3 regions of the Mesorhizobium sp. IMUNJ 23033 genome follow, and region 1 is predicted to be linked to each of the others. Evidence: predicted binding sites of a transcription regulator. Region 1 holds the regulator's gene; each other region holds the start of a gene.
The links. Region 1 encodes LexA, which represses DNA repair genes until DNA is damaged. Its sites were predicted from a motif close to TGTTCNNNNTGTGTTCNG; they were not measured.

Region 1 (2,197 bases):
GTGTGGCAGAGATCCCAGACGATCAGCGCCCCCGCGTCATGGGCGATGCGCGTCAGCGCGGTCATGTCTCGCAGTTCGCCTGACTTGTAGTTGACGTGGTTGACCAGCACCACGGCGACATTTTCGTCGATCAGCTCCTCGATCGTCGGCGCGTCGACGCCAGCGAGGCGGAGAACGGTGTTCTTTCGGGTCGAGGCCACGCCTTCAGCCATGTAGAGGTCGGTCGGAAAGCTGTCGCCTTCGGCGACGATGACGGGCCGATCCGGCCGCATGGCCATTGCGGCGTGCAGAACCTTGTAGATGTTGATCGAGGTGGTGTCGCAGACCACCGTTTGGCCGGACGCTGCGCCGATCAGGCGCCCCAGCTGGTCGCCGAGTTCGAGCGGCATGTCGAACCAGCCGGCCGTGTTCCATGCGCGGATGAGGTCCTGCGCCCATTCTTCGGTCGCCGCCTTGCGCAGCGCGTCGAAAGCGGCATGCGAGGCAGCGCCCAGCGAATTGCCGTCGAGATAGATCACCCCTTTGGGCAGGATGAAGCGGTCGCGCAGCGAGCGCAGTGGATCCGCGGCGTCCATCGCCTCGACGGCCGCAAGATCAGGAACTGCGGTCATGATATGTCTGCTCCCCTCCGCAGGACACCGGCACGCAATGACGACACACAGGCCGATCGGTACTTTCTCTCATCACTCGCCATCGCACTGCAAGAACCTGCCTTGATGACTTGTCGGCCCAACGACAACCCTCGACCTTTGCTCAAAGTTGGCATTTTGAGTTCGTTTCGTTCACGGTGCATCGAGCGGGCTGGATGGTCGAACACGGCCCGACCCGGGAATGTCTGCGCCAAATGATTGCCGGTACTGGAGCCTTCCAAGTCGGGCTGAGGCCATAAATGAAAACAAAATCAATGCGATGAAGCCGGACTCTGAGGGAGTTTGACATTCTCTGTCGACCACAACATCGTTTCGGGCACCTTAAGCCATTCATTAAACTTTAAACGGTTGCGGAACACAAATGGAACAGATAGTGTTTGTTCTGGTTTTGTTTTTCTGATTCCGTTGGGGGCCGCGATGCTGACACGCAAACAACATGAACTGCTGATGTTCATCCATGAGCGGCTGAAGGAAAGTGGTATTCCACCATCCTTCGACGAGATGAAGGAGGCGCTCGACCTTGCCTCGAAGTCGGGCATCCACCGGCTGATCACGGCGCTGGAGGAGCGCGGTTTCATTCGTCGGCTACCCAACCGGGCGCGCGCTCTCGAAGTGCTGCGCCTACCCGATTCGATCGCTCCCGGCCTCAATGCGGCGAAAAAGTTCTCGCCGAGCGTCATTCAGGGCAGTCTTGGGCAGGGCGGTCTCGGGCGGCAGATCAAGCCGATGGCATCGTCGCGCACGCCCCAGGCGGGCAACGACGACGATGCGGTCGCGGCAGTGTCCATCCCGGTGATGGGCCGGATCGCGGCCGGTGTGCCGATCGACGCCATCCAGCATCAGACGCACTCGATCTCGGTGCCGCCGGACATGATCATGGGCGGCGAGCACTACGCGCTGGAGGTCAAGGGCGATTCGATGATCGAGGCCGGGATTTTCGACGGCGATACGGTCATCATCCGCAATGCCGATACGGCGAGCCCGGGCGAGATCGTCGTGGCACTGGTCGACGAGGAGGAAGCGACGCTGAAGCGCTTCCGCCGCAAGGGCGCTTCGATCGCGCTGGAAGCCGCAAACCCGGCCTATGAAACCCGCATCTTCGGGCCCGACCGGGTCAAGGTGCAGGGCAAGTTGGTTGGCTTGATCCGGCGCTACTGAGGCGGCGGTGATTGTTTTGGCGGCGGTTTGCTGGCCTGCCTTTCGGGTCTCTTGTAAGACGGCAGGCCCCTCGCCTCGCGCGAAAATCTGCGCTGCTCGTGCCAGGGCCGGTACGGCTGCTCGATCGCGAAGTCTATCTCCGCTGGCGCGATTGCCGATTGCTGGTCGAAGAAGACGGCGGCGCTGCCCAAGCGGGCAAGCTGCCGTTTCTTGACGACAAGGACAAGCGGATTGCGGCAAGGGTCGTAGGCGGTGGCGTCGTTGACGATGATCAGGGTCGCGAAAGCACACGCTCTCCACGCGTCCTTGCGGTCTTCTGCATACGCGATGATGGCGCCGGACGGATGCCGTGCGAGGCACAGACCGGCGCTGCAGTAGAAGGGCGAGCC
Region 2 (2,197 bases), 110 kb from region 1:
GGGTAAACGTGACGATGCTGTCGAGCGCTTGGCTGGCATCGTCCGGCTCCGGCCGTTCGCGCCAGGAATAGCGCAGCAGCCTGCCGGGCTCGGCATCGAGGACTTCGCAATCGATCGGCGCGTCCGGCCTGGCAAAGGCAAAGCGGCGGCCGATCTCGGGCTTGATGTCGTTGGGCATCATCCAGGCCGCCAGCAGCTTGGGCTCGGTCAGCGCGCGCCACACTTTCTCCGGCGGTTCCGGCAGCTCGCATTCGAATTCGAGCGAGTTCGCAGCACTTTTCGCATGCTTTGTCATGGGTCCATGTCCTTCAAAACAGCCTTCAGCTTTTCGATGCGCTCCGGCCAGAACGCACGGTAGCGCTCGATCCAGCCGAGCAGCGGGTCGAGTCCTTGCGGGTCGGCGCGGTAGTATGCGTTGCGGCCGGCCCGCCGCTCGGTGACCAGGCCGGCGCCGCGCAACACCGCCAGATGCTGCGAGACCGCCGGCTGCGATACGGTCATGCCGGTGCGCAGTTCCGACACCGTCATCTCGCTGGCGGCAAGCCGCTCATAGACGGCGCGCCGCGTCGGGTCGGCAAGGGCGCGAAAAATCTCTGCTTCGATCATGGCCAAAGCATAAGTGGATACTTATTGGTTTGGCAAGTGCTGTTTTATGGCGCCGCCGGAAGCCAGCGTCTCACCGGCTCGGCAGATCCGTCAAAAATTGCCTCGAAGATCGGGGATGCCAGCACGGCATGGATGTGAAGCGTCTCGGTGCCGACGTTTCGAAAACCGTGCTTCCTCTCCGCGGGCACAAGAAGCGACTGTCCCGCCGTCAGCGTCATGCGGTCGTCATCGATCCACATTTCGGCAGTTCCGGTGATGACGGTAAGCACTTCCTCGACCGAGTGCCAATGGGTCGGAGCCCCGACACCCGGCTGAACCCATTGTTCAAACAGGCAAAGCTGGCTGGCACCGTTGCTGGCGGAAGCCTGCATCCGGGTTTCCACGCCCGCCCGCCATTGCTCTCGCGGGTGATCCATATGTGCGATGACTCTCATTCGCAGCCGCCGCCCTTTCGATCCCGACATATTCGCAATTTCAAACAGGCACCCTACCTCTTGCTGACATTCCTTGACAGCTGGGAGTGACCAGAATAGAACAAAAAAAGAACAAAAACCTTGTGGGAAAAGGCAGCCACAGCAGGCGGGGATTGACCGTTGCCTGTAAGGTGCGGTCGGCAAAAATTTGTTTCGGATGAGCGCGGAGAAGTATGATGGCGGGTAGCATCAACAAGGTCATTCTGGTGGGCAATCTCGGGGCGGACCCTGAAATCCGTCGCCTGAACTCGGGTGAGCCGGTCGTCAACATCCGCATCGCCACGTCGGAAAGCTGGCGCGACAAGAATTCCGGCGAGCGCAAGGAAAAGACCGAGTGGCACAACGTCGTCATCTTCAACGACCAGATCGCCAAGGTGGCCGAGCAGTATCTGAAGAAGGGCATGAAAGTCTATGTCGAGGGCCAGTTGCAGACGCGCAAGTGGCAGGACCAGACCGGTAATGACCGCTACACGACCGAAATCGTGCTGCAGAAATTCCGTGGCGAGCTGCAGATGCTCGACGCGCGCGGCGAGGGCGGCGCCCAGGTCGGCAACTATGCCGGCGGCGGCAACAGCAGCCGCGGTTCCGATTTCGGCCAGTCCGGCCCGAACGAAGGTTTCAGCCGCGGCGGCGGTGGCGCCAAGGGCGGTGGCGGCGGTTCGTCGCGAGAGCTGGACGACGAAATCCCGTTCTGAGGCCAATCGACTGCAGGAGAGGGCGCCATGTCGCTGGGACCGCTGCTTACCGCGCCCCGTCCAATTCCCTGGCATGCCTTCGCTGCCTTTGCTGCGTTGGTGACTGGCGCCACGCAGCTGGCGCTGCCCAAGGGCACGACGCGCCATCGCGTCGTCGGCTATGTCTGGGCGGCGCTGATGCTTGTCATAGCCATCTCGAGTTTCTGGATCCGAGAGATACGCCTTGTCGGCCCTTTCAGCCCGATCCATCTGCTGTCGATCCTGGTGCTGGTCACCGTGCCGCTGGCGGTGTGGTACGCGCACAGCCATAAGGTCACCGCGCATCGTGGCGCCATGATCAAGCTTTATGTTTTCGCGCTGATCGGCGCCGGCATCTTCACGCTGCTGCCCGGCCGCATCATGCACGCGGTCGTGTTCGGCCAG
Region 3 (2,197 bases), on a different contig from region 1:
CCTCGAAGGCGCGCATCTGAAAGGAGGCGCGGACAAGAATGGCCATGTCGTTCAGATTGTGCTTCTGGCGCTGGTAGGCCTCGATGGTCTCGCCGACGGCGCGCGCCTCTTCCCCGGAATCCCAGGCAGCATGGACATGCACCTTGTCGTCCTCGGGCTCGTCGCGGTCGGTGAACAGTGTCTTGCCGAAGCGGCCCTCATTGTGGGCGATGAGATGTGAGGCGGCGCCAAGGATGTGCGCCGTCGAGCGGTAGTTGCGCTCCAGCCGGATGATGGTGGCGCCGGGAAAATCCTTGTCGAAGCGCAGGATGTTGTCGACCTCGGCGCCGCGCCAGCCATAGATGGATTGGTCGTCATCGCCGACGCAGCAGATGTTTACGGTGGCGCGGGTTTCGGTCGAAGAGCGCCCGATCTCCCCCCTTGAGGGGGAGATGTCGGCGGAGCCGACAGAGGGGGGTGGTGCCCCACCGGCCTGTCGGCGTGAGGCGCCCCCCTCTGTCCTGCCGGACATCTCCCCCTCAAGGGGGGAGATCGGCTTGCCTTCCGGCCGCTGCGCCAGCAGGCGCAGCCACATGTATTGCGCGGTGTTGGTGTCCTGGTATTCGTCGACGAGGATGTATTTGAAGCGCTTGTGGTATTCCTTCAGCACATCCGGATAGGCGCGGAAGATGCGGATCGGGTGGCAGAGCAGATCGCCGAAGTCGCAGGCGTTCAGCGTCTGCAGCCGCTCCTGATAGGCTTTGTAGAGTTCGCGGCCCTTGCCGTTGGCGAAGCTGCGCGCGTCGCCCTCAGGGATGTCGGCGGGGCCTAAGCCCTTGTTCTTCCAGCCGTCGATCATCTGGGCGAACTGCTTGGCCGGCCAGCGCTTGTCGTCCAGCCCTTCGGCCTGGATGATCTGCTTGATCAGGCGCACGACATCGTCGGTGTCGAGGATGGTGAAATCGGATTTGAGCCCGGCAAGCTCGGCATGGCGGCGCAGCAGTTTGACGCCGATCGAGTGGAACGTGCCGAGCCAGGGCATGCCCTCGACATTGCCTTCGCCGATCAGGATGCCGATGCGCTGCTTCATCTCGCGCGCGGCCTTGTTGGTGAAGGTGACGGCAAGGATCTGCGACGGGAAGGCCTTGCCGGTGGCGAGGATGTGGGCGATGCGGGTGGTGAGCACGCGGGTCTTGCCGGTGCCGGCGCCGGCCAGCACCAGGACCGGGCCTTCGGTGGTTTCCACCGCCAGCCGCTGCTCGGGGTTCAACCCTTTCAGATAGTCGGGTGCGTTGTTGTGGCCGCTGCGGGCGGCCATGGCGCGCGCGGCGATGCCGGACGGGGCCGTGGGCCGCGCATTCGGTTCGTCAAAAAAGGGCATGTCTTCCGAAAAGCCGGACATCGCCCCCGAATGTAGTGATTCGGCAGCGAAAGGCCAGAAGTGTCTCCGTTTTGTTCTCGTTTGTCAGCGCAATTGCCGGGCGCCGTGCGAATATTGTCGCCCCGGCGCCCGACAATGCGTTCAAAAGCCCGTCCGTCAGCCTTTACCGGGCGGCCGCCCGCATCCGCTCGCCGATCTTGTCCGCCACATAGCCGGCATCGCGAGCCGCACCATGGATCATGGTGGACGAGGTCGAATGCTGGAAATGCAGGCCGCAGACATAGAGGCCGGGTTCGCCCTCCACCGTGCCGCGATACTGCTTCACCCGGCCGCTGTCGTCGAAGATCGGCAGCTTGATCCAATCCAGCCCGGCCCGGAAACCGGTGCACCAGATGACGTTCGAAACGTCGAGAAGCTGACCGTCGTCGAACAGCGGCTTGCCGTCCCGGGCGCCAACAACGCGGGAGACCCGGCGGACGCCGGCGGCATCCAGAGATTGCTGCTTGACCCGGATCAGCGGCAGGCCATGCGACAGCTGCTGCGGCTTGGCCTTTCGGCCCATCGGTGTGTCGACCGTGAGCAGGCGGTGGAAAACGATGCGGAGGACGATCGGCAGCACCAGACGCATGGCGAAATAGCCATTGTAGGCGACGGGGATGTGGCCGGGATGCCGGCCAGCCAGCCAGACCTGATGCGTAGCCGCGAGATCCATAGCGATTTCCGCACCGGAATTGCTGGCACCAACCAGCAGCACGCTGCCCGGATTGAGCTGCCCAGGGTTCTTGTAGACGCCCGAGTGAAATTGCCGGATCGACGGATCGAGAGACGCCGCGAAAT

Region 2: the regulator LexA is predicted to act here: its motif matches at 1,137-1,154, upstream of ssb (single-stranded DNA-binding protein).
Region 3: the regulator LexA is predicted to act here: its motif matches at 1,422-1,439, upstream of ACFX5Q_RS03895 (ATP-dependent helicase).

Annotation. Positions count from the first base shown of each region.
Region 1 is NZ_JBJACT010000005.1:145,397-147,593, forward strand. It holds gene kynU (kynureninase) at 1-611, opposite strand, end outside; gene lexA (transcriptional repressor LexA) at 1,068-1,808, shown strand; gene ACFX5Q_RS07900 (ComEC/Rec2 family competence protein) at 1,802-2,197, opposite strand, start outside.
Region 2 is NZ_JBJACT010000005.1:253,518-255,714, reverse strand. It holds gene ACFX5Q_RS08480 (SRPBCC domain-containing protein) at 1-295, opposite strand, end outside; gene ACFX5Q_RS08475 (ArsR/SmtB family transcription factor) at 292-606, opposite strand; gene ACFX5Q_RS08470 (cupin domain-containing protein) at 651-1,070, opposite strand; gene ssb (single-stranded DNA-binding protein) at 1,256-1,774, shown strand; gene ACFX5Q_RS08460 (DUF2306 domain-containing protein) at 1,802-2,197, shown strand, end outside.
Region 3 is NZ_JBJACT010000002.1:126,054-128,250, forward strand. It holds gene ACFX5Q_RS03895 (ATP-dependent helicase) at 1-1,381, opposite strand, end outside; gene ACFX5Q_RS03900 (flavin-containing monooxygenase) at 1,524-2,197, opposite strand, start outside.